One region of the Parageobacillus sp. VR-IP genome, then DNA from elsewhere that is predicted to be linked to it. Evidence: riboswitches for the same ligand, from Rfam matches in the RefSeq annotation. Region 1 holds a riboswitch; each other region holds the start of a gene.

Evidence for each region. Region 1 has a riboswitch for S-adenosylmethionine ahead of HT574_RS01495 (methionine biosynthesis PLP-dependent protein). Riboswitches for the same ligand answer to the same signal wherever they lie in the genome.
Region 2: it holds a riboswitch for S-adenosylmethionine, as region 1 does, so the genes downstream of both, HT574_RS16800 (phosphoadenylyl-sulfate reductase) here and HT574_RS01495 (methionine biosynthesis PLP-dependent protein) in region 1, are expected to answer to the same signal.
Region 3: it holds a riboswitch for S-adenosylmethionine, as region 1 does, so the genes downstream of both, HT574_RS05845 (methionine ABC transporter ATP-binding protein) here and HT574_RS01495 (methionine biosynthesis PLP-dependent protein) in region 1, are expected to answer to the same signal.
Region 4: it holds a riboswitch for S-adenosylmethionine, as region 1 does, so the genes downstream of both, HT574_RS07880 (LLM class flavin-dependent oxidoreductase) here and HT574_RS01495 (methionine biosynthesis PLP-dependent protein) in region 1, are expected to answer to the same signal.

The regions. Positions count from the first base shown of each region.
Region 1 is NZ_JABVYQ010000001.1:266,947-269,147, forward strand. It holds gene HT574_RS01490 (alpha/beta hydrolase) at 1-313, opposite strand, end outside; SAM riboswitch class I at 639-751, shown strand; gene HT574_RS01495 (methionine biosynthesis PLP-dependent protein) at 828-1,931, shown strand; gene metC (cystathionine beta-lyase) at 1,938-2,201, shown strand, end outside.
Region 2 is NZ_JABVYQ010000008.1:43,723-45,923, forward strand. It holds gene HT574_RS16795 (sulfate permease) at 1-633, opposite strand, end outside; gene HT574_RS16800 (phosphoadenylyl-sulfate reductase) at 648-1,355, opposite strand; SAM riboswitch class I at 1,480-1,588, opposite strand; gene HT574_RS16805 (DUF1128 domain-containing protein) at 2,016-2,201, opposite strand, start outside.
Region 3 is NZ_JABVYQ010000002.1:66,509-68,709, forward strand. It holds gene HT574_RS05840 (methionine ABC transporter permease) at 1-37, opposite strand, end outside; gene HT574_RS05845 (methionine ABC transporter ATP-binding protein) at 27-1,055, opposite strand; SAM riboswitch class I at 1,152-1,260, opposite strand; gene HT574_RS05850 (SCP2 sterol-binding domain-containing protein) at 1,740-2,087, opposite strand.
Region 4 is NZ_JABVYQ010000002.1:487,035-489,235, forward strand. It holds gene HT574_RS07880 (LLM class flavin-dependent oxidoreductase) at 1-1,005, opposite strand, end outside; SAM riboswitch class I at 1,073-1,176, opposite strand; gene qoxD (cytochrome aa3 quinol oxidase subunit IV) at 1,302-1,601, opposite strand; gene qoxC (cytochrome aa3 quinol oxidase subunit III) at 1,603-2,201, opposite strand, start outside.

The DNA.
Region 1 (2,201 bases):
CATGTGCCAAAAAACGCAAATAACGGCTGTTTTTCTTTCCGCTTGGGTGATATTTCTCGTAGCGGTCTTTAACATCATGATACGGGATTCCGATGACAATGGTGCGATCAATCTCGCCGCTTTCCATCAGTTGTTCGATAACGCTTTTGATTTTCCCGTACATATAATAATCTTTCCCATCCTGTGCGATAAGAAGAGAATACTTATGAAGCGGAGAAAACGTGCTTGGCAAATAAGCAAGCAGCGTTATTTCTTCTTCGAGCTCATTGCTGTAGATCGTATAATCATGCATCGTTCCTTTTGGTGTCGCCATGTTGTGCATCCTCCATAAAAACAACGATTCACTTGTTATTGTAACATATTTTTGCTAAAACATGTTAATAAACGCCGCTAAACTGTGTAAGTTTTTGAAAAAATAAAGCTTTTTTTTGCTATTTTTGTCAAAAAACTGTTTCGGTAAAATAACGAAATATACTGGAATTGGTCCAAACATATGAAAACGGACAGCGCGAAAAACATGATAAGTTTTTCCGATGTTATATAAATAAATAACTCAATTTTAAAAAAATTACTTGCAAAATTATTATGAATGAGTTAAATTTTAAGATAATCAGAAAAATGAATATCGGCAAGATGCTTTCTTATCGAGAGAAGCGGAGGGAACTGGCCCTGTGAAGCTTCAGCAACCAGCCAAGTATTGGCCAGGTGCTAAATCCAGCGAATTGAATTTTTTCAATTCGGCAGATAAGAAGAAGCACTGACATACGTATGGAAAAGTCTTCTTCTTAGAAGACTTTTTTTATTTTATAAAAGAGGGAGAGAGAGAAGTGGAGAAACTGGAGACATTGTTAGCGCAAATCGGAAACCGCAGCGAAACAGTAACGGGGACGGTCAATCCGCCTGTCTACTTTTCGACGGCATACCGTCATGAAGGAATTGGACAGTCGACCGGGTTTGACTACATCCGTACCGGCAATCCGACGCGCAAAATCGTCGAAGAGGCGATCGCCAAGCTCGAGGGAGGCGATCAAGGCTATGCATTCAGTTCGGGCATGGCAGCCATTCAGACAGTTCTCGCTTTATTTGAAAGCGGGGATGAATTTCTCGTTTCTGCCGATTTATATGGAGGTACATATCGCTTATTTGAACGTGGCTGGCGAAAATACGGATTGTCTTTTCATTATGTAGATTTTCGCGACATACGATTAGTAGAGAACATGATCACGGAAAAAACGAAGGCGATTTTTTTGGAAACGCCGACCAATCCGCTCATGCAGGAAGCAGACATTGCCGAAGTGGCAAAACTTGCGAAAAAACACGGACTGCTTCTCATTGTTGACAATACGTTTTACACGCCGGTTCTCCAGCGTCCGATCGAGCAAGGAGCCGATATCGTTATTCACAGTGCGACAAAATATTTAGGAGGACACAACGATGTGTTAGCCGGTCTCGTTGTTGCCAAGGGAGAGGAGCTTTGTCAACGGCTTGCGGAATATCATAACGCAATTGGCGCCGTGCTTTCTCCGTTTGATTCGTGGCTATTGATTCGCGGCATGAAAACGTTGGCGCTACGGATGCGCCAGCATGAAGAAAACGCGAAGCGCATCAGTGAGTTTTTAGCGTCTCACGAAGATATTACCGATGTATTATATCCAGGAAGAGGGGGAATGTTGTCGTTCCGCTTGCGCGAGGAAAAGTGGGTCAACCGCTTTTTACAAAGTTTGCGCTTAATTACGTTCGCTGAAAGTTTAGGAGGTGTGGAAAGCTTTATTACATATCCGGCGACGCAAACGCATGCCGACATTCCGGAGGAAGTCCGCATTGCCAACGGCGTCTGTAACCGGCTGCTGCGCTTTTCCGTCGGCATCGAACATGCCGAAGATTTAATTGCCGATTTAGCGCAAGCGCTGAAAAATATGAAAGAGGTGTAAGAGGATATGGAACAACGTATCTCCTTTCAAACCAAACTGCTTCATAACAAATGGAAAATCGATCGGCAAACAGGGGCAGTAAGCGTGCCGATTCAGCATGCTTCAACGTTCCATCAATTCGATTTTGACACATTTGGCAAATATGATTACAGCCGCTCTGGAAACCCGACGCGCGAGGCGCTCGAAGAAACGATTGCCGAACTGGAAGGCGGCGTGCGCGGCTTCGCTTTTTCCTCAGGGATGGCGGCGATTTCGACTGCGTTTCTTCTC
Region 2 (2,201 bases), on a different contig from region 1:
ACCGCCGAATATCGTTCCATGGGAAACGGAAATTAATCCGGCGCCGACAAGTGGGCCGACCGCATTGGCAACATTGTTCATTCCAGCTGAAAAAGCTTCAAAAAAGCCGGTCACAATTAAAAGCGTGACGAACGTTTTTCCCCATCTGCCTTGTTCTAATTGTGGATATTTTCGCTTTAGCGATAAAAACCATTTTCCTACGAAAAACGTAAATGCAAAGGCGATGATGGGGATAATGATCCATATGGAAACAATAAACAGCAATTTATGAAAATATACGGTTTGATAGGCAATGCCGACGCCGACAACCGAACCGACCGTAATTTCGCTCGTAGAGAGCGGAATGCCCATGATATTGGCGGCGAATAAGGATATTGTCGCGGCAGTTAAAATGATCACGACAATTTTGATGGTCAAGATGGAAGACGGGATAATCCCGGAACCGATCGTTTTGACGACCTCGCCGCCGCCGAGGCTGCCAAGAAACACTCCTAATCCGCAAAGCACAAGGGCAGTTGATCTCCGCCTGATGGCGCCGGATCCGTACGCCACTCCCATTGCGGCGGCGGCGCCGCTGGCACCGATATTCATCGCAAAGAAAAAGGATACGATAAAAGCAACAACAAGGAGCATATTCGTGTCTCTCCCTATGAGATATGAAGCCCGCATTCCGTTTTTTTGTGACCGACCCAGCGGCCGGAACGCAAGTCGTTCGGATCGAGAGCAGGGGCTGTGCATGGCGCGCAGCCGATGCTTGGATAACCTTGATCATGAAGCACATTGTACGGAAGCTCGTATTTATATACATAGTTCCATACGTCTTTCCATGTCCAATGAATGAGCGGGCAGATTTTGATCGATTGGAATTTGTCATCTTTATTAATGTATTGGACGTGGCTGCGTGTCGGCGATTGTTCGCGGCGCAGGCCGGAAATCCAAGCGGTTACCCCGGTCAATACTTCGCGCAGTGGAATCACCTTCCGCAATTCACAGCATTTATTTGGATGGTGCTTCCATAATTCGTCTCCGAATTGTTTTGCCTGTTCGTCTAAGGATAAGCTCGGCTGTTTCATTACAATGCGGAGGGAAGGATATTTTTCTTTTACCTTTTCGATTGTCTCGTATGTTTCACGAAAATGAAGACCGGTATCGAGAAATACGATTTCCGCATCTGGCTTTACTTGCGAAATTAAATCAATTAACACGATTCCTTCAATGCCGAAGCTGCAGGCATACACAATATTGTTCTCATATTGGCGGTATGCCCAAGCGAGGACATCAAGCGCCCCTTTTGTTTCATTATCGTGAGGAAATGACGGTTTTTCTTCCGTTTCCCACGTTTGATAAGTGAGCATCTTTCTCCCTCCTTTGAAGTCAAAGAAAATAAAGCGGATTAATTGGTTATATTGGAATAGAAAGAGAACGAGCGCTGATAAAAACGCTCTCCCATTTTGGAAGAGCCAGCCGGTCACTGATAGCGCCTTATCTTCCAAAATGGTACCCATTTTGCTGGAATTAGCACCTTGCTTTCGGCCAAGCAGGTTGCCGGAGTTCATCGGGCCAGTCCCTCCCTCACTCTTGATAAGTTTTATGTAATTGTAATTGATTAAAATTTTAACACAATTCACACGGAAGTCAATCCTAGTTTTTCTATGGGAATTTATTTTTTTGTAAAGGGAAAAAGGAACTATTTTTGGGCTATGGGCATCAAGAATCAGCTTTCTTTGTTGATCTGTTTTTCACATGTAAAAACCAAGGTACTTTGCTGTACCTTGGTTGATCCGATCAGTGACGCGTTCTTTTGGGGAATGGTATGTTTTTCTTTTATTTCTTTGCCGAGGATGAGAAAAAGAAAGGATAAAATGCCGATGTGGCCGATAAACATAAGCATCGCAATCATGGAATGAGGGACAAACCGGCAATATCAAATCCGGCATTGGTCAGCGCGATTACCGAAGCGAAAAAGCCGTGATATAAAGCTTCCTGCCACATTGGAAAGAAACGAAAAAGGAATTTCATTTCTTTCGCAAATTTCCCAGCTCTTCGGCAATCGCCTGCATTTCGCTCGGGCTGAACGTCTCTCTTTTCATTACCATGTCATATATTTCTTTCAACTCATCATACCACTCTTCCGAAAAATGGGAAGGTTTAATTGCGTCTAAATTTAATACTTTTAACTTTGCTTTTATTTTTTCTACCAT
Region 3 (2,201 bases), on a different contig from region 1:
TATCCCACTCTACGTTCGGTAAGAGGTTAGCGAGCATCCGTAATCACCTCCACCGCCACTTGCTGCTGGCGAATATAATCGATCGCGCGGGCCACTTCCTCTTTTTCCCCATCTATATGAACAAACAGCACACCGTAGGCGCCTTGATGAGTTTGTGAAATTTTCCCTTGTAAAATATTTGCATCCACTTGAAACTGGCGCACAACATTGGCAATCAGCGGCTGTTCCGCAGCCTCCCCGACGAACGTCAATTGGATAACCGTTCCGTTCGGATATTTATCAAGCAGATGGGTAATCGTTTCTTTTGTTTCCTCCGGTTCAACAACTTGCCGCACAAATCGTTTCGTAATCTCTTGTTTTGGCTGCCGGAACACTTGCAGCACTTCGCCTTGCTCGACAATTTTTCCGTTCTCCATCACTGCGACGCGATCGCAAATTTTGCGAATCACGTGCATTTCATGGGTAATTAATACGATCGTCAATCCTAAACGTTTATTAATATCCACCAAAAGTTCCAAAATGGAATCAGTTGTCTGCGGGTCTAGCGCGGATGTAGCCTCATCGCACAATAACACTTTTGGATTGTTTGCTAACGCACGCGCGATGCCAACGCGCTGCTTTTGCCCGCCGCTCAGCTGTGACGGGTAAGCATGTTCTCTTCCTTGCAGCCCGACAAGCTGAATTAGCTCATCGACCCGCTTTTTCCGCTTTTCCTTCGGGATACCAGCAATTTCTAACGGAAAGGCAATATTTTCATGAACAGTTCTTGACCATAGCAAATTAAAATGCTGGAAAATCATCCCGATTTCCTGGCGAGCCTTTCGCAATTCTTTTCCTTTAATATTAGCCATATCCCGTCCGGCAACAATGACTTTGCCGCTTGTCGGTTTTTCCAATCCGTTAAGAAGACGGATGAGCGAGCTTTTCCCCGCGCCGCTATATCCGATAATTCCAAAAATTTCCCCTTCTTTAATTTGTAAAGAAACATGATCGACTGCAGTGACCGATCCGTTTGCCGCTTCATATATTTTCGTCACATTTTCCAATGTAATCATGCACATTTTCACCTTCCTTCATCTAGCAGAGCAGCCGTTCCAAAAAGAAAACCTTTCTGCTCGAAGAGAACAGAAAGGTAATCATTACCATTCCGTCTCTTATCTCCCAAAGCAGACGCTTTGTGTGAATTGGCACCATTTCAGCACATGTGCTGACGGTTGCCGGGCTTCATTGGGCACATCCCTCCACCTCTCTTGATAAGAGCGCAACAATCATATTATTCAATTACAAATCTTCAATTAATTACAAATTAATTTACGAATGTGATTGTATCATCTTATGTCGAATCATGTCAACAAAAAAATTTTTCTCCCATATTTTTCAGCAATCTTACTTTTATGATGAAACGGAAATATTCAAAGTAATCCACGTCGCAGCGGCAATGGTCTGCTCTAAATCCTCAATTCATTCATTGATGTTTTCCAATCCCAACAGACGACCAAATCCTCTGTTCCCCCCTTGATTTGTAATAAAAACTCTCTCTTGTCAGGGAGAGAAGGGGGACATGTTTTTGATCTTTTCGAGCTGTCTAGGTTCCTGGAATTAGCACCGTGTTAGGAAAATCGATTGCAGGATTGCACCGGGCACCCTCTCCGCCTTTTGTAATCAAAGTTTTTTCTGAATGGCAGCACTATTTTCTGCGCCTACGAATTTTTTGCATAGGAAATTATGTGAAACATTATTTAACAAACATATCGATATGGCTTGGCTAAGTGAAGCAATGACTCCAACAATAACATATGCCGGAAACTTCCGGAAATACACACTTCTTTCAGACGAATTTGCTGCTGCAATTTCATCCTTCCGCTTAATAGCGATTCCAATGCTTCTTTTGACCCGCGCACCGTTAATACCCGCCGCTCGTCTACTTCCGCTTTTGGGCTGATTTGATGTTTTGAAATGGCCACGACTGCTGTTTCCGTTTCGCACTCAAAGCGAACGTACAGCTCTTCTTCCGGTAAAATCGGCAATAGATGATTTAATGTTTGCATTCGTTCGGCAAGTTGGCTGACTAGTTCACGCATATTCATTTTATCCGCCTCCCCTTTGTTTCATTTATTTCCATATGAGCGAAAAGAATCCTTTAGAAAAAGCTCGACAAATCATTTAGAAAAAGAACAAAATTCCCGTCATTTCCCAAGAAA
Region 4 (2,201 bases), on a different contig from region 1:
TTGTTTGGCAAACCGCTCCATTTCCTCTAGCTGAGGTGAAAACTGCAATATCAATAAATCGACCCCTGCATTTTCATATGCCAAAATGCGGTCAGCGATTTGTTTCGGTGTACCAATTAGATTTGGACGCAATCCCCTGTTCGATACAGAATAGTCTTGCAATTTCAATTGCAGTTCAAGCTGGGATTTGCTGACGAAATCATGATATCCTGCATAGCCGCTCGATAATTTAACGTCGGTAATGCGCTTTAATTCCGCCTGCGCCTCCTCCTCGCTGTCGCGGCAAATGACAAACGCCGCCATGCCAAACGAGCGAAACGGCTCTTTTCCTGCCTGTTCGCGGCGTTGTTTCATGTCGGCAACTTTGCGGGCGATTTCTTCTACTGTTCCGCCATGCATCACATATGCATCGCAATGCTCGACAATCGCTTGTTTTCCCCGTTCGCTCTCGCCGCCGGCGTATAAAATCGGATACGGCTTTTGCACCGGTTTCGGCGCTAAATGGGCTCCTTTTACTTCATAAAATTTTCCCCGGAAATGAAATACATCGTTCGTCCACATTCCTTTTAACACTTGAACGAATTCTTCCGTGCGATCATAGCGCTCATCATGTTCGGTAAAAATGCCGCCATATTGACGCGCTTCTTCCTCCCACCATGCCGATACAACGTTCAGTGTAAAGCGGCCGTTGCTAATGTGGTCAATATTGGCCGCCATTTTCGCCGTAACGGCCGGATTATGAAAACCGGGACGGACTGCCGTCATAATTTCCAATTTTTCTGTCACCGCCGCCAGTGCCGCCGCCGTCGACCATGCTTCCAGCGAATCCCTCTCCGGCCCTTTTATATCATTTAAATACAGCTCCGCGACTAATGTTGTGCTATATCCCCATTGCTCTCCTTTTTGCGCCACCGTTTTCGCATATTCAAACGTCGCCGGCATGTTTTCATCCTCAACGTTGCGCAGCCAGCCTCCGAAAATCGGCAGCCAAAATCCATATCTCATCTTTCTCCTCTCCTCCCCTAATAATAAAAATAAAAAACTTCTTCGATAAGAAGAAGTGGTGCGCTTCATCTTATCTTCCAGAACCAGCCTGCGCGAATCAGCGCTTTTCTGACCAATATCAGCGGCTGCCGGGCTTCATTGGGCCATTCCCTCTGCCGCTCTTGATACTATTTATTTTATTTTCTCCTTCTTTTCTTATCTGTTTTATCAGATTTATTTTATCCTACCATAATGTCATTTACAGCGTCAATATAAAAAACCCCGGCTCTTTCGCAGGGAAAGAGCCAGGGGTTTTATTACAGCACAAATGACATCGTCCAAACCGAACCAGCGACAACGACCACCGCGATAAAAAAGCTATATGCCATATTGATCGTTTGAATTTTGCCGCTGTCGCTTTCCGTCATATGCATAAACATAAATAGCTGCAAGCTTGCCTGAATGATAGCAAAAATGATGATGACGCCAATAATCGCTTTCGCCGTTAATCCCGAAGATAGCGCGACCCAAAGCGCAGCGAACGTCAGCACAAGCGAAAGAACAAAACCGACGACATGTTTCCAAGGAAATGATTCATGGTGATTGTTTGCACCCATCCTAGATCACCATCCCGGTCAAATAAACTAATGTAAAGATAAAAATCCATACAACGTCAAGAAAATGCCAATACAAGCTGACGATAAACACTTTTCTTGCCGTCCGCGGCGTAAATCCGCGCTGGAGCAGCTGAATGATAATTAAAATCATCCAGCCAATTCCAAGGCTGACGTGCGCCCCGTGCGTTCCGACAAGCACGAAAAAGCTAGAGAGAAACGCACTTGTTTGCATCGTCGCTCCTTCATGGACGTAATGAATAAATTCGCGAATTTCAAAGGTAATAAACCCTGCACCTAAAAGGAGCGTCACCAACAGCCATGTTAATAAACCGCTAAGGCGATTGCGGCGCATTTCAAAAATAGCCAGGCCGCACGTAAAACTGCTGGTTAATAGAAGCAACGTTTCAATTAAAACATCTTTTACCTCAAATAAGTCTTTCGCAGTCGGGCCGCTTCCCGTACGTTGGAATAAAACAAGATAGGTGGCGAACAAGGTCGCAAACAACGCGACCTCGGCGCCAAGGAAAATCCAAAATCCTAAAATATTTAAACGGCTTTCTTCCGTCCGATACTCGAGCGGCATTGTTTCATCATATCGGT